4 regions of the Paenibacillus intestini genome follow, and region 4 is predicted to be linked to each of the others. Evidence: riboswitches for the same ligand, from Rfam matches in the RefSeq annotation. Region 4 holds a riboswitch; each other region holds the start of a gene.
The links. Region 4 has a riboswitch for thiamine pyrophosphate ahead of thiM (hydroxyethylthiazole kinase). Riboswitches for the same ligand answer to the same signal wherever they lie in the genome.
Positions count from the first base shown of each region.

Region 1 (5,474 bases), on a different contig from region 4:
GCGGTACCCTGCTTCATGACAAGGTTGGTCAGCCACAACTATGTAGACTTTTTATTTTGGAGGGAATGTAACCATGAAACATCTCACTGTAGAACCAGGTCAATCCATCGGGGGTATCCGTTTAGGCATGACACAAAATGAAGTTGAACAAACGGAAGCTTTCGGCTTTGATCCCAACGTGGAATATGATGCTCAAGGCAAAGTACATTTTATTGAATTTCATGAAAGTGATGAGTATAAGTGTATGCTGGGAGAACTTGATCTGCTTGGCACCGAGGCTGACATTTTGATACCGCAGTTGGACGCTATTGCGCCATATGACCGTGAAGATCCCGAGCTTGGTTGCAGTTTCCAGTTCGATCAGATCGGTTTGATCCTGTGGCGTCCGGTACCCATGACCCGAGAAGATATGAAGGAGCCGTGGTTCCTGGAGATGCCGCCTGAAAATCAACAGGATGAAATGAAACATCTCTGCTTCTCAACCGCAGCCGTCTATGCAAAAGGATATTACGAGTAACCTACAACTTAACATAAAAAAGTGACCCAAGCTCAGGCACTACAGTCCTGTCGGGTCACTTTTTTCAGTTGTGGAAGCTTACGACCTCGCCCGATACTCCTCAGCCTTCGCCTGCATCCCGGCGGCTACTGCTTCATCATCGTTCAGGCCGCGATCTGCGGCAAAGGCACGGATGTCCTGCGTGATGCGCATACTGCAGAACTTCGGTCCGCACATGGAACAGAAATGTGCTTCCTTCGCCCCTTCTGCGGGTAACGTCTCATCGTGGTAAGACAGTGCCCGTTCTGGGTCAAGTGACAGGTTAAACTGATCTCTCCAGCGGAACTCGAAGCGTGCCTTCGACAGTGCATCATCCCGGCGCTGAGCGCGTGGGTGGCCTTTGGCTAGGTCTGCGGCATGGGCAGCTATTTTATAAGCGATAACCCCTTCACGTACATCATCCTTGTTCGGAAGCCCCAGATGCTCCTTTGGAGTGACATAGCAGAGCATAGACGTACCAAACCAGCCAATCATCGCTGCCCCAATCGCAGACGTAATATGATCATATCCCGGTGCGATGTCTGTGGTCAGTGGCCCGAGCGTATAAAACGGCGCTTCCTGGCAGATCTCCATCTGCAAATCCACATTCTCCTTGATCTTGTGCATCGGCACATGCCCCGGCCCTTCAATCATCACCTGCACATCATGCTTCCATGCAATCTGCGTTAATTCCCCAAGTGTGGCGAGCTCCGCCATCTGTGCTTCATCGTTGGCATCGTAGATGCTACCTGGACGCAGTCCGTCCCCGAGGGAGAAAGCAACGTCATACCTTTTCATAATCTCGCAGATTTCTTCAAAATGAGTGTACAAAAAGTTCTCCTGATGATGTGCCAGGCACCACGCCGCCATAATTGACCCGCCTCTAGACACAATACCCGTCATCCTTTTCGCTGTCATCGGAATATATCGGAGCAACACACCCGCATGAATTGTAAAATAGTCCACGCCCTGCTCCGCCTGTTCAATCAGCGTATCCCGGTACAACTCCCAAGTGAGTGCCTCCGCCTCGCCATTTACCTTCTCCAGCGCCTGATAGAGCGGCACCGTACCAATCGGCACCGGGGAGTTACGGATGATCCATTCCCGCGTGGTATGAATGTCTCTGCCTGTGGAGAGATCCATTACCGTATCCGATCCCCAGCGAACAGCCCAGGTCATCTTCTCCACCTCCTCCTCGATGGAGGAAGATACAGCGGAATTGCCTATGTTGGCGTTGATCTTCACGTGAAAATGACGCCCAATCAGCATCGGCTCACTCTCCGGGTGATTGATGTTGGATGGAAGAATCGCCCTGCCGCTCGCCAGCTCCTGCCGCACGAATTCAGGCTCTACGCCTTCACGAATAGCGGCGTACTCCATCTCGGGCGTAATCAAGCCCTGCCGCGCATAATGCATCTGTGTGACAGAGCGCCCATCCTGAGCACGTAGCGGTTGACCGCGGAATCCAGGGTATTCTTCTGCCCCGGCTCTCCGTCCTCCAGGCTTCAATCCGTTATCCTCCGGCTTCACTGCGCGGCCCTCATATGCTTCAACGTCACCGCGCTCCATAATCCAGTGATTTCGGAGCGCAGGTAATCCCTTCCGAATATCCATCTGGAATTCGGGATCGGTCATCGGTCCGCTCGTATCGTAGACACGCAGCGGCTCATTATGCTCCACCCCTTGGGGAGTATTCGTATCATGAAGGGCAATTTCACGCTCCGGTACAGCAATGTCCGGTCGTGAGCCCTGAATGTAGACTTTGCGGCTACCCGGGAAGGGTTGAACCCCTTCAGCCGCTCCGGTTTTCTTTTCCACCGGATGACCATCGCGCCCTGTTTCCTCTATTCCCGTCTGTTGCCCCGTTTGGTTACCTGTATTCATGTCTCCTGTTTCCTCCTCTGTGATCTTCATTTGCCCATATCGTCCACCAATGTGACAGCTTTGACTTACCACACCTGTCTGGAAAAAGCAGAGCACAGAAGCACAGCAGGATTGATCCTGCATAAGCAGCTAGAATGATCCAAAAGACAACTTTTATGTACAATCAGCATGAGCACGAACACGAGATCACTTCTCTTAGAAGTACAGGCATATACGCCGCAATTATTGTGCTGTCACTTCCAAGGTGAAACACAACAACTGAATCTCTGCTTGCCGCTGTAAATAAAAAAAGCCGGTTCCGAAGGAACCGACTAATGTCCATCACCATACACGCAACAAGAGCCATCTACTGCAATACAGCATGGATCCCGTGTTAACGTCTGTGGTGTTTGTGGTCATATGGCCGATTACTTCCCTACGCTGGTATGATCCAGATCAGGTGCAAAGGGTCCGGGATCTCATGCGATCCCGTCTCAGTCCGGACAATTCGGACTCCCCCAGTAACGTAAACGTATTGCGACAATCAAGCCGCTGTTCAACTTAAAATATGACATTCAACCGACCCCGCTGGGTCGTCCATTACAGAGTAGCGTAATCTGGGCTTAAATTCAACCTTAATATTCCAGAGAGGAAATTCCTTTCGAGCAAAACGTCATGCAAGAGCCTTCCCCTATGGCAACATAAGTCCCATTTGTACAGCTGCTTCTTTCAACACAGGCGCGTACTCATGTAATGTCTCTTGCGAGAGCCTGCTAACAGGTCCAGACACGGAAAGCGCTGCTGCAATGTTGCCTCTGCGATCCATAATTGGCACAGACACAGCGGCAGCTCCCGGCTCGCGTTCCTCATAGCTGGTTGCGTAGCCACTCACTCGAATGTCTTCCATTTGTGCCAGATAGACGGCCGGATCGATAAATACTGGCCATTCCGGGCCGTTCATCAGTTCCTCCCGATCCTCATCAGCGGCAAAAGCCATTAATACTTTGCTGGAGGCTCCTACGGAAAGCGGCAGTCTGACCCCTACAGGTGCAACCCGCCGAATCGCCTGATCACTCTGCACAGCCTGAATCCGAATCCGTTCACCGCCGTCACGAAGGTAGAGACTTACGGTTTCGCCCAAGCGATCACGCAGCCTCTCCATTGCAGGTAACAGCAAAATTGCAGGATCGTCACTACGTGACATATGCGCTGACAGCTCCCAGATCCGAATACCTAGCCGATACTTTTCGGTTGCCGCATCACGTATTACGAACCCCCGATCCTCCAGTGTAGCCATCAATCGATGTACCGTACTTTTGTGCAAACCGATCTGACTAGCAATTTCAGTGAGTCCAAGATCACTGCGCGTGGTAAAACATAATAATATATCCAGCGCCCGTTCTACAGCCCGGACGGTTAACTTGCGGTCTTCCATGGCATGATGCCCTCCTCATGTTTCATCACATGAAACTTGGTTACATAAATTATATGAGAAACGGTCTCATCTGTAAACCAAAAAGAACCGTTTTGAAGATGATCTGAAAACAAAAAAATGAACAAGGATATCCAATTGGCACATCGTAATCTCCTGTAATTTACACACTATGGAATTGTTACCTCTACATCTTAAGAACTATATAACAATTGCGTAACAAATACCTCCAATCAATTGACTTTGACTATATCGGGACATACGATAAAGATAGAAACGAATTTAGATAAAATATCAAAAGCGTGACTTTAGCATTAGGATGCCATTGTCATGAATACGTGCTAAAAAGTACCTATATGCTATTTTCATATCGTTATGATCTTGTCCATATTAATCCTCAACCGAAACTCAAAGGAGGGGCGTGCATGTATCCGACATCCCAGAGCGAAGCCCCGCTGCATACCAAAGTGTCCGATCTGCCCTCTTCGTTGTCACCGAGGCTGATTCGGTTCAAACATATTGTCGTAGCGTTGCTGCTCTCCGTTGTATTTTTTCTGTTGTTTTGTTTTATTGCCTTACACGGTTATATTGCTTGGGTGCTCTCCAACCCTACGGTCGCACCGGTGTTTTCGAACCCGATGCAGGCCAAAAACATGAAATATGAGGACATTACATTCCCTGCGGCCGACGGTAGCAGAACCATGCAAGGCTGGTATATCCCTGCGAATACCGATACGGGCAAAACCATCATCTTCAGCCACGGTTATGGAGCCAATCGGGAGGAAACCTGGGTGCCTATGTATGACCTCGCCCATTACGCGCACCAGCTCGGGTTTAATGTGGTGATGTTCGATTACGGCTTTGCCTCTCAGGTCAACCGAGCGGTAGCAACAGGTGGTAAAGCTGAGTCTCAGCAATTGCTGGGAGCTATTCAGTTTGCTAAACAGCGCGGAGCACAGGAGCTGGTCGTCTGGGGATTTTCCATGGGAGCAGGCACGGCTCTGCAAACCGGACTGCTAACCAAAGAAGTGGATGCCATGATTCTGGACAGTACATTCCTGCTGGAGCCGGATACGCTGTACCACAACATTCATAATCAGATCAATCTGCCGCGTCAGCCTACGCTCGAGATTATGAAGTTGCTCTTCCCGATCTTGAACGGTACCGGCTTGCAGCAAATCCCGTATCAGGAAGTGAAGAAAAAGGACTATCCGTTCCCAATCTTCTTTATTCATGGTACAGAAGATGAGAAGGCCCCTTATCCGATTGCCGAACAACTTGCCGCTAATCAGACGAATCCTTATTCAGAAGAATGGATTGTACAAGGCGCGCATCATGAACTGATCTTCCGGGAGCATCCGAAGGAATATCTACGCCGTGTGTCGATTTTCCTTAGTCATGTGACGAAAACAAGCAGTGAGGATGTGCAACAAAACCGGCAGGAATAAGCTAATTTCGTCCGTAGTCCTGTTATGTTATCTTGTTAGCTGGCAGAAATCTGCAGGTAACGAGCGATCAGGAATATGCTTTTCACCAATCCAAATGATATACAGCATTTCGATGTGTTTAGAGCCCTCCGGGGCTCTTTTTTTATACACATAGGACAATGCGTCCCAAGAATACACTGTTGAGACAGAGCAAAGG
Region 1 covers NZ_JAURUN010000019.1:27,292-32,765, forward strand. The annotation lists gene J2T16_RS27695 (hypothetical protein) at 74-517, shown strand; gene thiC (phosphomethylpyrimidine synthase ThiC) at 596-2,419, opposite strand; TPP riboswitch at 2,815-2,928, opposite strand; gene J2T16_RS27705 (IclR family transcriptional regulator) at 3,090-3,833, opposite strand; gene J2T16_RS27710 (alpha/beta hydrolase) at 4,256-5,278, shown strand.
Region 1: another riboswitch for thiamine pyrophosphate. It lies ahead of thiC (phosphomethylpyrimidine synthase ThiC); the one in region 4 lies ahead of thiM (hydroxyethylthiazole kinase).

Region 2 (5,474 bases), on a different contig from region 4:
TAAGGGCTCCTCTTTATTTGCTTCTTTCATTTCATTAAGTTGAAACCACTGTATTTCTTCTATTCACCCTGCTCATGCTCTGGCAAAATCAGGCGTTCGGCCCCGCCCATATATGGACGCAAAGCTTCCGGAATATAAATGCTGCCATCTGCCTGCTGATGGTTTTCCAGCAGTGGGATCAAAATGCGCGGTGAAGCTACGGCAGTATTGTTGAGCGTATGGCAGTAGACCAACTTGCCCTCCTCATCACGGCAGCGAATGTTCGAACGCCGAGCCTGAAAATCATGCAAATTCGACGACGAATGAGTTTCCCCATATGCTTCGCGGCTTGGCATCCATGTTTCGATGTCATACTGTTTGTACGTTTTCTGAGACATATCTCCCGTACATACCGCCACTACACGATAGGGCAATTCAAGCCGTTGCAGCAATTCCTCTGCATGTCCCGTAATCTCCTGTAACATCCGTTCCGATTCCGCCGCATCCGGCGCACACAGGATGACCTGTTCTACTTTGGCAAATTGGTGTACACGGTACAAGCCCCGTACATCCCGTCCTCCCGAGCCTACTTCACTACGGAAACATGTCGATATTGCGGCCAGCTTTACGGGCTCTTTCACATCAATCACTTCATCCGCATAATAAGAAACCAGCGGTACTTCCGATGTGCCGACCAGCCATTTGTTCTCTCCTTGCAATTCATATACCTGATCCCTACCTGTCGGGAAAAATCCGGTGTTTACCAGTGTATCCTCCCTGACCATGAGTGGAACCTCCAGCGGGGTGAATCCCTGCTTCAGCAACAGGTCCAGTGCAAGTTGCTGTACCGCCCGGTGTAACAACAGACCTGCCCCCTTCAATACATAGCTTCGCGTTCCACCGATCTTCACGCCGCGCGGAATGTCGATCAGTTCGTGCATCTCTCCCAGCTCGACATGATCTCTGGCCTCGTAGTCAAACACAGGTAGCTCTCCCACTCGCCGTAGCTCTACATTATCTTCATCCGACAAGCCCACAGGCGTATCTGGCGACACGATATTAGGCAACAGCCATTGCAGTCTGGTCACTTCCTCCTGGATTACCGCCAGCTTGGCTTCCTCTTGCTCCAGCTGTTCATTCAATTGTTTAACCTGTGCCCGCATCTTCTCCGCTTGCTCACGCTCACCCGACTGCATGAGCTTCCCGATCTCAGCCGATAGTGTATTACGCTGACGACGCGATTCTTCTGTTTGCTGCAAAAGTACCTTGCGCTCGTCATCCCGCTGTAGTAACACAGCAATATCCACCTTGATCTTTTTCCCGTCTGCCGCCGCCTGAACCTCTTCTGCATGTGCACGAACCCACTTCATGTCTAACATGATCACCGTCTCCTTTGGCTAAAAAAATACAAAGAGCGCCCTCATCCCTTGGGACGAGGAGCGCTCTGCTCGCGGTGCCACCCAACTTGCCAAATCAGTTCAAATCTCCTGATCAGCCTCTTGGTCCGCGATAACGGGCGGTTCCGGTTAACTTGGGATAATTTCAATTCGCTCCCTGGCGAAAACGCCTCTGAGTTGGATTCTCTTCAACGGCATGATCCGATCTGTAATTGTGTTTCTCAGTATATACGAAGACAGAACAACATTGCAACTCATATATGCCCGTTTACGTATCTTTCCAAAGCTGGATCAAGTACAATTGAAATAACTTCTAAAACAACAAGGGGTGAATTTATGTTTTTCTTCATCATCTTTCTGTTGATTAGTTTATTCGGACTCGTCTTTGGAATCAGAGCCCTGCTCATACCGAATTCCTGGCCTTTCAACCGGAATAAAGACGAGTTAATACTTTCCGACATCATACGTATTAAATTCAGAGGTATTTTCCTTCTTGCAATTAGTATCGTCATGGCTTTAGCTTCCATTAAACAATTAGTCGAGTAACCGTTTTTCAAATATATATGAGTTGTCCTATATAACAGTTCAGACTATGGTAAATTAAGCTGTCGAGGGGAGAAGATATTGCATGAATATGGACCCAAACCATCTGAATTCATCCGAGGGCGAAGCCGCCAAACAAAGAGCAGATGAACTTGCCCGCCAAGCCCAGCGAGGTTCATGGTTGAGCGGAGTTTTCACTACCATCATTATTGCCGCTGTGGTTATTGGTATTTTGTTTTGGATCGCTTACGCTAGAACTTCTTAAACCACAGGATTGCCCAGGAAATACTTTTGTTATGATGGATAACGATACGATGATTTAAACCGACGCAACGGCTGCTGGTTCCTTGAACAACTTGCCAAATACATAACGCACTAGCGGCCCGAGTACAATCAACTGATAAGGCAATGCCAGACCGAAGTTACGTACAATCGTATGAAGATACGCATTGATTACGGAATCTCCTTCTAGCTGACCTGCAGTATAGGCTGTAATGATGCCATATAAAGACATGAGCAAAACCATGCCGATTACCATGAAAAAGGACATCGTAACTACACCTTTAATTTTACTCGACCTCGCAAATGAGAAGGAAAATGTGATTTTTCTCGCTATCGGTCCCACGATGAACGACTCCACCAAAAAGGCGATGGCAAAACAGATTACAAATTGGAGCAATAGCTGCGGCACGGACATCTGACTTAACATCCCCGTATGCCATAGATTGAAGGTCATCATCACTACGACCATTCCTGTACACATCATAAGTCCAAAAATCACTTGTTGTTTCTTGCTTACTGGCAATACACTCATCCTTTCTGTAACTTGGATCATTATAGACAATCGGGCTACACTCACATAAGTGAACATTCTGTGAACGATTTACCGACTAGACACACTCCCGTCACTGGCCTATAATTACACCTAGTAATGCCCGTAACTTCATAGTTTCCCAGGGGAGTCGGAATTGGCCGGCTGAGAGTGTATCCCATCAAGATACTAACCCTTAGACCTGATCTGGATCATGCCAGCGTAGGAATCGGAGTATATTGCAACGGCACAGCTATAAGCTGAACGCCACTCTCTCACGCCTGCACGCGTCCCAGATTACGGGGCGCTTTTTTTGTTTTCTTTTGACAAGCAGAAACAGAAAAATGACGTTATTCGGATAACCCGCACGTATAAATCCGTCGATTTATGCAAAGGGATTGGATATGAAGCCAAGGAGTACCCCCGTGCCATCCGGCCGGACATACCGAAGGAGAGAAACACGATGAAATGGCGTAAAACGATGGGAATGTTACTCATGTGTGTGCTACTCGTTACCGTAGCTGCATGTGGTGGCAAAGAAGCCGCTCCAACAGAGCAGCAAGGTGCGACAGGTTCGGACCAAACCAACCAGGGGAGCGGTACTGCACGGAAAGATGTAAAGGTCGTGCTCGACTGGACTCCAAATACGAATCATACCGGTCTGTATGCAGCGGTGGACCAAGGTTTTTATAAAGCAGCAGGTTTAAATGTGGAGATTGTACAGCCAGGAGCCGGCGGTGCGGATACGATGGTTGCCTCGGGTGAGGTACCGTTTGGCGTCAGTTATCAGGAAAGTGTAACTCAGGCGCGTACGCAGGACGTTCCCCTTGTGTCGATTGCCGCAGTTATTCAGCATAATACATCCGGTTTTGCCGCTCCAGTGGATCGTAAGATCAAATCACCCAAAGACTTTGAAGGTAAAACTTACGGCGGCTGGGGTTCCCCGGTGGAAGAAGCGGTGATGCAATCCATTATGGAGGGCGAAGGTGCTGACGTATCCAAAGTCAAAAAGATTAACATGGGCGATGCCGACTTCTTCACAGCTGTGAAACGGGACATCGACTTTGCGTGGATTTTCTATGCCTGGACAGGAATTGAGGCTGAATTACGCGGGGAACCGATTGACATGTTATATGTGAAGGATTATGCCAAAGCGCTGGACTATTACACCCCTGTACTCGTGACCAATGAACAGACGATTCAGAAAGACCCTGAACTGGTGAGAGCTTTCCTGAAGGCCACTTCTGAAGGATATCAATATGCGATTGATCACCCTGAAGAAGCAGCGAACATTTTGATCAAAGCTGTTCCCGACCTGGACAAAGAATTAGTACTCGCAAGTCAAAAGTGGCTCAGCCCGAAATACAAAGATGATGCCCCTCGCTGGGGTGAACAAAAGGAAGAGGTGTGGAAGAACTACACCGACTGGATGTTCAGCAAGAAACTGCTGGATAAAGAGATTGATGTAACGAAAGCATACACCAACGAATTTTTACCACAGTAATATTAAATCTAAATGTAACCATGAACTTTGATATTTACACGTTTTGAACGAAGAGGACAGGAAAAACTTGAAGAAGCGAAGCGATCACTTATAGGGCTTTCTATGGAAAGCTACCTCAGAAGTACGCTTTCTCTTGAATTTTTTCCACAGCTTAATGGATAAGTTGAATTTTTTGTACACAAGAAACGGAGAGGACAGAACCCTTCTAAAGAAGCGAAGCAGTCACCCGCATCCCCGAATTTACTCGTCTTGATAATTTAAACTATTTATTTACACCATAACGGAGAGGACAGAAAAAACCTGAAAAAGCGGAGCGGTCGCCTTTATCACCGGATTTTCCCCTTTGGAAAAGGGAATCAAAAAAATCTGGGGATAACAGGGATTGGAAGGTTATTCTGTCATTGAAGTGTCCGTGTAGACATTGAAATATTTTTATAAGATGAATTTAAAAATTCGGGGATAACAGCGATCTAGGGAGGGAACTGCAATCGGAGTGGTATAGAGTACAACGACCATATCTACTTATCCACCCACACCCGAAAGGAGCATTAATCTCTCATGGCAAGTACATTACTCAGTATTCAGGTTATTCCCAAAACACCGAACGGCGAGAACTCCTATCCATACGTAGACCGTGCCATCGAAGTGATTCAGCAATCCGGCCTGAAATATCAGGTCAATGCGCTAGATACCACCATGGAAGGCGAACTGGATGAACTGCTGGAGGTTGTTCGCAAAATGCACGAGGTGCTTGTGGAAGCCGGTAGTCCAAGTATCATCTCCCAGATCAAAATCGCACATAGCCCGGACGGATTCAGCATGGATACACTGACGGAGAAATATCGCTAATGTTTACCTATTTCAGAAGTGTATGGCCGCCCCTTGTGGCGGTTATTCTCTTTATTGCGATATGGCAAGGGGCCGTCTCCCTATTCCACATTGAGAAATGGATGTTGCCCGCCCCGTCCGATATCGCTCGCGAAGCAGCGTCTCAGGCTGACCGATTGGGTATGCACGCCTCTGCAACGATTCAGCTAACCCTTATCGGATTTGTCGCCGGGACAGCGGTCGGTCTGTTCATTGCGATGGTGCTGCATCTGATCCCTTTTCTGAAGTCAGCTTTGTATCCACTACTTATTCTTAGTCAAAATATCCCGACCATCGCACTCGCACCGCTCCTGCTGATCTGGTTCGGCTTTGGCCTGCTACCCAAATTGATTACTATCATTCTGGTCTGCTT
Region 2 covers NZ_JAURUN010000007.1:127,484-132,957, reverse strand. The annotation lists gene serS (serine--tRNA ligase) at 60-1,358, opposite strand; gene J2T16_RS18855 (hypothetical protein) at 2,005-2,184, shown strand; gene J2T16_RS18850 (DUF2798 domain-containing protein) at 2,239-2,724, opposite strand; TPP riboswitch at 2,865-2,977, shown strand; gene J2T16_RS18845 (ABC transporter substrate-binding protein) at 3,194-4,234, shown strand; gene J2T16_RS18840 (MTH1187 family thiamine-binding protein) at 4,793-5,083, shown strand; gene J2T16_RS18835 (ABC transporter permease) at 5,083-5,474, shown strand, end outside.
Region 2: another riboswitch for thiamine pyrophosphate. It lies ahead of J2T16_RS18845 (ABC transporter substrate-binding protein); the one in region 4 lies ahead of thiM (hydroxyethylthiazole kinase).

Region 3 (5,474 bases), on a different contig from region 4:
CTCAGAGTGTCATACGATTTGTGGATGCTGTCCGCACCAAGGGATATATCTCACCTCGAATGCTCGCGGAGTTTCAAGAACAGTTAGCCCAAACGGGCAATAACTATGACATATCCATGGAACATTTACACAAAAAATATGTCCCCCAGTATTCAGATCCGATGATTCAGAGTAGCTTCACGGGTACATACGAGGTTGTTCATGATGCATACTACTTGTCACAGATTCAGGAGCGGTTATATCCGTTGTCTAGCGCATTGTCCGTCGATGATCCCGGGCGCAGATATACGCTCAATATGGGTGACTTCTTCACCGTGAGTCTTAAAAGTACCAACCGCACACCTTCCATGATGATACGAGAATGGTTACAAGGTACAGTTCAGGCTTCTGCGGTTTTTGCTTCTTATGGAGGTATGGTACTGAATGAAGATTACTGAGCTTTCTATCGTGTTTATTCTCATTTTCTTTCCGTTATTTTATATCCTCTCGTTTCATACGCAAGATGCGCAAGAGGCCAATGAACTGGCTTATCGCTACAAAACAGCGTTACAAACCGCAGTTATGGATGCTGGTGCGGTCATGCACCAGAATGAAAAACAACATGCTGAAGCAGGTTATGATTCTGCCAAGTTTGTTAAAGCGGATAAGGAACTGGCGTTGACCACCTTTACCCAAACGATGGCATTAAACATGGGCATACAGGATGACAAGGAAGCTATTCAACATATGTTTGATTATATTCCAGCGGTTGTAGTTCTGGATTATGATGGTTATTACATTTTTGCCAAGGAAACCGAGATGACTGGGGAGATGGAAAAGTCTCATAGACATGTGTGGAGTCCCAAAAAACCTTATACATATTCAGATTCAGACGGAAATAGCATTAATTTCACACTTGACGGTTATGTGTATGCTTATGATGCTGGTGCAGGGAAATGGATCGAAGGATTTCAGCAGGAGCTGGCCTCGAATTCCACGATTCCATTGTTTCAGGACTCTACAACTTTTGAACAGGTGCGGCGTAGCCGGATCGTGACCCGAATACAGGAAGAGCTTGCAGACGTAATCAATCGACATAATGAATTTGCCAGGAGAAATGGTGTCGCTTATCTATTCACGATGCCTTTAGTCTCGCAGGAAGATTGGTACAATTCGATCAATGATACGGGTATTATGGCTTTTATACAGGGGATCGCTGTAGGGGGTCAGAAGATTAACAATTATGCCATTGGTGGAGGCCGGCTAGTCAAAAAAACAGCGATCATTGGCGGGATTGATCCCGAAACAGGCATAAAATATCATTATCCTGCCACCTGTAACCCCGGTTTTCGTGCTGAAGAGGTGTTTACAACTGCAAGACAGGCAGCGGCCAGAGGTTATTTCGAATATGATTGCTTCGCGCAAGTGTCATTACTTTCAGAAAAGACTGAACCTGTGCTAGAATAGGGTTTTGGAACGTGAACTAAAAGTAATGTATATAGATAGGAGCAGTCTCATCTTATGAGTTTATTGTCAGTAGAGAACGTCAGTCACAATTTTGGAGACCGTACGTTATTTAAAAATGTTTCGTTTCGTCTGCTTGCTGGAGAACGAGTGGGTCTGGTTGGGGCTAATGGTGCCGGAAAATCAACCCTAATGAATATTCTCACCGGAAAATTGCTTAAGGATAGCGGTAAAGTGGAATGGACGCCAAAAGTTCGATATGGCTATTTGGATCAACATACGAAGTTAACACCAGGCAAGACCATTCGTGATGTGCTTAAAGATGCTTTTTTGCCGCTACTGGAACTGGAGAAGCAAATGATGGCCATTACGGATCAGATGGCTGATGCCGATCCAGACAAACTTGAGCAGTTGCTTGAAGAAATGGGAGATATTCAGGAACAGCTTGAACAGGGCGATTTTTATCTGATTGATGTGAAAGTGGAAGAAATGGCAAACGGTTTGGGATTAAATGCAATTGGCCTTGATCGGGATGTTGCAGCTCTCAGTGGTGGACAACGTACGAAAGTCCTGCTTGCAAAATTGTTGTTGGAGAAACCCACTGCCCTTTTGTTGGATGAGCCGACAAACTATCTGGATGTAGAGCATATTGAGTGGCTAACTAGATATTTGAAAGACTACCCATATGCTTTTCTATTGATTTCCCATGATACAGAGTTCATGAATGAAGTGGTTAATGTCATTTATCATCTGGAATTTGCAAAATTGACGCGTTATGCGGCCAACTATGAGAAATTTCTTGAAATGGCGGATATGCAGAAAGCACAGCATATTGATGCCTATGAGAAGCAACAGGAATACATCAAAAAGCAGGAAGATTTCATTCAACGAAACAAAGCTCGAGCTTCGACCTCTGGTCGAGCGAAAAGCCGGGAAAAACAACTTGGAAAGGTCGAGCGAATTGATCGACCAGACGAAGCAGCAAAACCAACATTTAAGTTCAAGGATGCCCGCGCAAGCAGCAAAACCGTTTTTGAAGGTATTGATTTTGAGATCGGTTATACGTATCCATTACTACCTAAGATGACCATGACGATTGAACGTGGTGAAAAGATCGCGATTGTGGGGTGTAACGGGGTAGGTAAATCAACACTGCTTAAAACAATCTTGGGTAAAATAGCGCCAATAAGCGGAAAAACGTTTCTTGGAGATTATTTGGAGACGGCATACTTTGAACAGGAAGTGCGAGCCGGGAATATTACACCGATCGATGATGTATGGAACGAGTTTTCACATCTAACGCAGAACGAGGTGCGAGGACATCTTGCACGTTGCGGGCTCAAAAATGAGCATATTACGCGTCCGCTTAACATGCTGAGCGGGGGGGAGCAAGCCAAAGTCCGTTTGTGCAAACTATTGATGCGTGAGAGCAACTGGGTCTTGTTTGATGAGCCGACAAACCATCTGGATGTAACGGCGAAGGCTGAGCTACAGCGGGCGCTGAAGGAATATAAAGGAACCGTTTTACTTGTATCGCACGAACCGGATTTTTATGAAGGCTGGGTCACCAAAACGTGGGATGTAGAAGAGTGGTCCGAAAAAGCACGATGACAAAAAAAACCGGTTGTGGTAATATAGGCTACAACTTCATATGAACACTGGGGGGGCCGCACGATGCGGCTGAGATGGAAGAATGCGATTCCGGACCCTTTGCACCTGATCTGGATCATACCAGCGTAGGGAAGTGGCGCGTTTCAGCGAAAACGATAGTAATGATTCTTAACGTAAGAACAGGATTTTATTACATCGTGATGCCAAGCGGTTCAATATCAAATAAACAGTTATAGATTTGACTATCAAACTGTTTAACAGGTATTTGTCAGACGCTTGTGATTGAACTGAACCTTTGTTTATACGCAGCCACTCCCCTACGGGAGTGGCTTTTTTGGTTTTATATTTGTCATTACTACTTCTCCAAGCCTGTAGCTGAAAGGAGCGAGAACGAGATTGCATACCTTGATGTTTGATTATGATGCTCATGAATCAGGTAAAACTTCAACAGACCAGTGGTACAAGCGGACAGATAAATCTGTACCAACCTGTGGACTAGAGCAAGACTTTTTTGAGTTACATGTGATATCTACGAATAAAGCGGAACAGTCAGTCATGTTGAAGGCAGCCAAAGATATTTGGCCTTATGTGCATTACATTCATATCCGGGAAAAGCAACTCTCGCAACAGGAATGTTTTAACTGGGCCAAATTGATGGCAGAAGCGGGTGTTCCAGCTTCCCGCATTGTAATCAACGGTGCGAACCTATATTCGTCAGGCTATTTTTATCAAGGGGTACATTGGAGCCAAGATATGCTGGAAAGGGCAAAAGTAATGGTAAAGCCGGAGAACAAGCATGATTTGAGGCTCCGGTTGGGGATATCGGTGCATTCGTTGCATGAAGCGAGAATTGCCGAAGAGTATGGCGCGGATTACCTTTTTTTCGGGCATGTGTACGCAAGTTCAAGCAAACCGGATTCTGTAGCGAGGGGATTAGATGCGTTATCGGAAGTGTGCTCCAGTGTCAAGGTGCCTGTTATTGCAATTGGGGGGATTCAGCCAGGTAACATTCGGGCCGTCAGGTCTGCGGGAGCCAGGGGTGCTGCTGTGATCTCAAGTGTGTTAAAACATGCAAACCCTGCTCATGCTGCTGCGCTTCTTAAACAGGCTGTGGAAGCGGTGAAGTGAATGTTTCTCGATCAAAAAGTTGGAAATGACGCCAACCTAATAAGATCGGAATGTTGTTCAAACAAGGAGATGACAAAATGGTACAGAGAGGACCGAGTCAACCCGAGGAAGTGATCGACTCATCGTGTGAACAAGATAAGTTTAAGCGGCTACCGCTATCCGAAACTTCAACTAAGAAACCAGAAACCTTTCATGCAGAAACAATCATTGTGGGCGGTGGAGTCATAGGCTGTGCGATTGCTTTTGAACTGGCATCCCGAGGTCAGGAAGTACTGCTTGTTGAGCAGTCGGAGATTGCTAGCGGAGCTTCATGTGCAGCTGCCGGCATGCTGGCAGCAGATAGTGAGGATTTTGCTCATCCACTCATGGCACAAGCCGCATATGACAGTAGGGAATTACTTCATAAGCACAAAGAGCAAATATCCGCTTTAACAGGTATGGATCTTGGCTTACGGCGCAACGGATTTATCACACCGTTTCGTTCATACGGTGATCTAAGTAAATACAAGGATAGACGAAATACCACTTCCGGAGTGCAGCAACTTTGGTGGGATCGAAGCACAGTGCAACGAGAAGCGTTGTGGTTGAATCGGGATACGTACGGCGCTTATTACCGATCATTGGAGAGCGAAGTGTTGCCCGTGTCATTGACAAGAGCTTATGCGAGGTCAGCTGAAATGATGGGTGCCCGCATTTTGGAAGGAGTTCAAGATGTTCAGCTGATCGTAGATAAGCATGGTGTTCAAGGGATTAAAACGGCTAAGGGAGAGATGTGTTGCAAACATATTATCATAGCTGCTGGTTTACACGGGGAGCAACTCATGCATCAAGTGGGGATCGTTTTGCCTTCAAGTCCGGTGAAAGGTGAAATTATGGCCGTTCGGTTTACTACAGATCAGGCTGGAGGCAGACCCGATCGCACGGTATATGCAGAAGATGTCTATATTGTTCCGAAAGCAAACGGAGAGGTATGGATCGGAGCAACCAGTTTGCCAGGAAGAAAAGATCACAGCGTATCGGCAAATAGTATGCAACGATTGATTGGAGCGGCAAGTTATTGGGTTCCGGGAATCAAGGAGGCGGACTTTGTGCGGGCATGGGCAGGTATAAGACCTTCCACCCCTGATGGGCTGCCGTATATAGGCAAATGTGAAGGGATTTCGGGCTTGTATGCAGCGTATGGACATTTTCGTAATGGGATATTGCTTAGTGCAATAACAGGTCGCTGGATCGCAGACATGGTAGAGGGCAAGAGTGCCGAAGAGATCGGGATCGAAGCATTTTCGCCTGAA
Region 3 covers NZ_JAURUN010000001.1:316,404-321,877, forward strand. The annotation lists gene J2T16_RS01385 (hypothetical protein) at 1-437, shown strand, start outside; gene J2T16_RS01390 (hypothetical protein) at 424-1,446, shown strand; gene J2T16_RS01395 (ABC-F family ATP-binding cassette domain-containing protein) at 1,501-3,054, shown strand; TPP riboswitch at 3,094-3,203, shown strand; gene J2T16_RS01400 (thiamine phosphate synthase) at 3,463-4,182, shown strand; gene thiO (glycine oxidase ThiO) at 4,260-5,474, shown strand, end outside.
Region 3: another riboswitch for thiamine pyrophosphate. It lies ahead of J2T16_RS01400 (thiamine phosphate synthase); the one in region 4 lies ahead of thiM (hydroxyethylthiazole kinase).

Region 4 (5,474 bases):
GTTCACGATGAACGGTATCCCGTGCTGGCTGCACACCTCACGAAGCCGCAGCGCAAGCGTTCTGCGGGCTTCGCCTGCCAGGGCACCAGTTCCCTTCTCTCGGAACTGGAACAGCGTGATGCCGCCAGTGATCGCCTGGCGGAGCACCTCCACCGGGTCTCGCGTCGTATTGACGCTACCCATCACCAAATACAACTGCAGCGCGCGGCGGACCGCTTCCGCATCCCATCTGCGCATCAGCGTTCACCCCGCTGTCTGCGCTGGTACGCAAAGTGATTCGTTGGCCCGTGCCCGGCCCCGAATCCCAGCTCATCTTCAATGGCTGCCTGAATGAATGCTCGCGCGGTCGTAACGGCAGCCAGAATAGGGGCACCCTTCGCCAGTTCCGCCGTAATGGCAGCAGAGAACGTGCAGCCGGTTCCATGGGTATGACGTGTCATAACACGAAGGTTCTCCAAATAATGAAAGGAATGCCCGTCATACAGGACATCGATAACCGTACCGCTTCCCGTATCATGTCCTCCTTTAATCAAGGCATATGTTGAACCCATCTGCACCAATTGCTTTGCGGCTTCCTCGCGCTCACTCAGGTTCCGAATCGAACTCCCGATAAGTAGTTCGGCTTCGGGAATGTTAGGTGTGATAACCAAAGCAAGAGGCAGCAGATCTTCCACAAGTGATTGCACAGCCTCCTGCTGGAGCAGAGGTGCACCTCCTTTGGCAACCATCACGGGATCAATAACCAGATTTGACCAGTCGTATTGCTGACATTTTGCCGCAACAAGACGAATAATCTCGGCACTATACAGCATACCTGTCTTGAGGGCACGCGGCTGAAAGTCGACTCCCGTTGAATCAAGTTGCTGGGCAATGCCGTCGTAATCAATCGGAAACACGCCTTGAACCCCTGTAGTGTTCTGCGCGGCGATTGCAGTAATGACCGTCATGCCGTATACACCAAGTTCCTGAAAGGTTTTGAGATCCGCCTGAATTCCTGCACCGCCGCCGTTATCAGACCCGGCAATCGTTAACGCTTGAGCAATATTCATCACACACCTCCACGAATCTGACGGATTTGTGCATGCTCGGAGAACAGCGAAGGTGTCACCTGCGCCAGTTGATTTAACAATTCAATCTGGAAGCTGCCCGGCCCTTGATGAGCCGTTCGTGCTGCGGCCTGTTCGGCAGCTATACCGTAGGTTGAGACGGCTTCCACCACGCTGTTCAGCATGTCGCGCCCCGGCTCGGCAATCGCAGCAAAAGCACCAATGACTGAGCTGAGAAGACAGCCTGCCCCGGTAACTTGGGTGAGCAATGCATGTCCGTTGCTTGTGAGGAAAGTATGATATCCGTCTGTAATAATGTCGTACTGGCCCGTAATAACGACAATACAGTCAAGCTGTTGCGCTGCCCGCTCGGCAATGTCAATCCGGTCTCCTTCGCCAACTCCCGCATCCACACCTTTGATATTCCATGGCACACCAATGACATGAGCCACTTCGGCGACATTGCCTCTTAATACGGTAAGACGAAGCTCACGAACCAGCATCTGTACCGTATCGGTGCGATATGTCGTGGCTCCTGCACCAACAGGATCAAGGACAACAGGCACATGATGTGCATTGGCTGATTGTCCGGCTAGACGTATCGCTTGAACGACCTTTTCATCCAATGTGCCGATGTTCAGAACCACCGCGCCAGCCATTCGAGCGACGTCAGCGACTTCTTCATGAGCATAGGCCATAAACGGAGAGGCTCCGAGGGCAAGCAGACCATTTGCGGTAAAAGGGGCAACCACAAGGTTGGTAATATTATGAACCAAAGGATTGAGTGAACGTACACGTTCAAGATAAGACATCCAAATGACCTCCTTATTTTCAAATGATGGATATGGTTATGAGCGAGACGACTGGCTGAAATACAAAAAAGCCCCACCCATTTCCGGAGAAATGAGCAGAGCTATACGTTTGAACTGAAGTTGATCCCCATCTAGGATAGAGATCCCCTACTGCCAATAAAAGCCGCTCCACTTCCCTCCGCTGGTATAATCCAGATCAGGTTCAAAGGGTCCGAATCGTCGTATTCGTCTCAGCCGCAAGGCTCCCCCAGTGCAAATGTACAAGATATGCAGTTATGTACTCAGCATATATCCATCTTGACTTAATGTAAATAGGGCGAGGATTTAAGCCTTGAAATAGGGATGAAAAATACACTGGACTTTGTTACTGATCCGCTATTCTGATTTACCTTAGCTCGTGAACCCGATATAATGGGGATTGGCTCATATGGCCGTACTACGAATGAGGGCAGGACCGTTGTTCCTCCCGGCAGAATGGGGACCCTGAGTTGAAAACGTTCAAGAAAGTATATATTGAAATTACGAGTATCTGTAATCTGGCATGCAGCTTTTGTCCACAAACGAAGCGAGCCAAAGGATTCATCGACCCTGAAGTCTTTAATAATATATTGGATCAGATCAAACCACACACAAAACATATTTACCTGCACGTCAAAGGGGAACCGCTGCTTCATCCCAAAATTGACCTGTTGCTGGATATGGCTCATGCCAAGGGATTTAAAGTGAACATTACGACCAACGGTACGCTACTGCCAAAGACACAGCATAAATTATTGGGCAAACCTGCACTGAGACAGATGAATTTCTCGCTGCACAGCTTTGACGGCCATGAAGGTTCTACGGATCGTGACGGATATTTGCATAACATCTTGTCTTTTGTTCGTGAAGCGGTGAAACATAACGTCATTGTCTCGTTCAGACTATGGAATCTGACTCAGGATAACTTCACCAATGCTCAGATGAATCGCAATCGGGAGACGCTTGAGGTGCTGGAAAAGGAATTCAATCTGGACTTCCGTATTGAAGAAAAGGTGGTTGCGGGTAGTGGCGTGAAAATTGCACCCAACGTATACCTGAATCAGGACCATGAATTCCAATGGCCAAGCCTCGATGCACCTGAAGATGATGGCAAAGGTTTTTGTCATGCATTACGCAGTCAGGCAGCTGTGCTGGTTGATGGAACCGTGGTTCCATGCTGTTTGGATGGAGAAGGTGTCATCAACCTTGGAAACATCCATGAAAAGTCTTTTTCCGATATTGTGGATGGAGAGCGTGCGAACAATCTGGTATACGGTTTTTCCAAACGGGAAGCTGTAGAAGAACTTTGCCGCAAATGCGGATACCGGCAGCGCTTTGGAGCAGGAGCCTAAAATCATACGACAGATAACTCAAGTGTGTTATTCGGTAATATTCCGAGTAGCACATTTTTTTATTTATTATTAGGAAAGAATAGGCACCATTTGATTCATGATTTCAACTATTATGTAAAATGATAGTCTATTAATCTTGTTTTTATAAATATACATGGTATTATTATCCTACTGATCATAAAAGGGGGAGTAGTTCAAAAGTTACACTTTTGTGTTAATAACGGACGTTTAAGAGGAGTGTGTCGAGTTTTGAATTTAAAATGGAAAAAGTTTAATCGAAAGTTGTCAGCAGTACTCTCTACATCATTGATTGCCTCTATGTTTTCTATGCAATTGCTAGCCTCGGCGGAAGTGGCCCCATCATCTGTAACGTCATTTAAGGATGTTGAACACTCCTATGCCAAAACAGAAATTACGAAGTTAATTGAAAAAGGTATTTTAGCTGGATTTGCGGATGGAACATTTAAACCCTCAGATTCAGTAACACGTGCTCAATTGGCAAAGATTATGGTGGGTGCGCTTCAATTAAAGCCTGACTCTACTGTAGCTAGTTCCTTTAAAGATGTGGAGCAATCCAAATGGTATTCTGGCTATGTATCTGCACTCGTTCAATCTGGTATTGCCCAAGGAACCTCGAAGGATACGTTTTCTCCAGATAAAAAAGTTACGAGAGAGGAACTGGCTGTATTTTTCGTAAGAGCATTCGGCTGGGAAACAAAGAACGCACCAACTCAAACAACAAAGCCACAGCTCGCTGATTTGGATAAAGTATCAGACTGGGCGAAGGATTCTGTGTCACTCGCATATCAATCCGGATTTATTAAAGGTATTGTTCGGAAAGACGGAACAACAACGTTTAATCCAACGGGTGTAGCGGATCGACAAGCATTAGCAAGACTTGCTTATGAGTTTGTCATGAATAAGTCTACATATGATAATATTATGATTCCTGCGAAGACAGACGAAGATACAAACAACTCTAACCCCACAAAACCAGAAACAACGAAGCCTTCTGAAAACAGCAATAAAGGTAACAGTAGCAACAATAGCTCTACCGGGGATAATGGAAATAATAACAACACAGGTGGAAATAATGGAGGAGGTCAACAAACTTCCAGCAAAAACCTTACTTCTCCAGGCACATACACTTTGGGTAACGTAACTGGTAATGTCACGATTGGTTCTCAAGGTGTAATTCTGAAAGACACTAAGATCAATGGTAACCTTCAAGTTCTTGAATCTGTAGCTAATGGAGATGTTACACTTGATCACGTTACTGTTACAGGAACAACTAGCATCAAAGGTGGAGGACCTAACAGTATCCATGCACTGAACTCTGTTCTTGCGACTGTAATTGTGGATAAGGCAGATGGAAGTGTTCGTTTGGTTCTGGAAGGTGCGAGTGATGTACAACAGATTGAGATCAAGTCTGGAGCCATCGTAAAGAATGATTCCACAGGTGATGTTGGTCCAATTGAATTGACAGACTCTATTCCACATAATGCTGCGGTAGTGTTGAACGGAACGTTTGACTCTATTATGGTTCATGCAGAGCAGATTTCAGTAGAGTTTGGAGACAACTCCAGCATCGGGAATCTCGAGGTGTTCCAACAAGCACTGAATACGGTTTTCAAAATCAATCAAGGTGCAACCGTAAATCGCGCAATACTGGACGCTATTGTGCAATTCTCTGGAGCGGGTGCGTTAACTTCTGCACAAGTCAATGTAGAGGGAAGTGACTTTAGCGGGTTGCAACAGCATCCAAGAATTGAAGCAGATCCTACAGTGACTAGTTTGGTATACTTACCTGAAATTAGTGATCTTTCAGCTGTAAATGCAACGAAACAAATTGTACTTACAGGTGTAGCTGGCTCAGCGAACAAAGATGTTACCTCTCTTGCAAACTGGGAAGTGGAAGATAACAGCATTGTCACTGTAAACTCTGGTAAAATTCAAGCTGTAGCTAACGGTACAACCGTTGTGAAGGCTAAATACGGAGAATATCAAATTCAAGTTCCAGTGACTGTTGCAGTATATAATGAATTGACACACCCAAGACTTGAAGGGATTCAGGTTACAAATGGAAGTGCTAAACTGACATTTACCAATGGACTGGATGCATCTGGACTGACTGCTGAAGACTTTGTGGTACATGCATACTATAACGGTCAAGAGCGGGAATTGAATAATTTACAGTATCACAATGGGGAATTTACATTTAGCCCTATCGATAGTTACGGTTCCAC
Region 4 covers NZ_JAURUN010000015.1:6,019-11,492, forward strand. The annotation lists gene thiE (thiamine phosphate synthase) at 1-237, opposite strand, end outside; gene thiD (bifunctional hydroxymethylpyrimidine kinase/phosphomethylpyrimidine kinase) at 237-1,049, opposite strand; gene thiM (hydroxyethylthiazole kinase) at 1,049-1,858, opposite strand; TPP riboswitch at 2,015-2,117, opposite strand; gene J2T16_RS26100 (radical SAM/SPASM domain-containing protein) at 2,347-3,228, shown strand; gene J2T16_RS26105 (S-layer homology domain-containing protein) at 3,478-5,474, shown strand, end outside.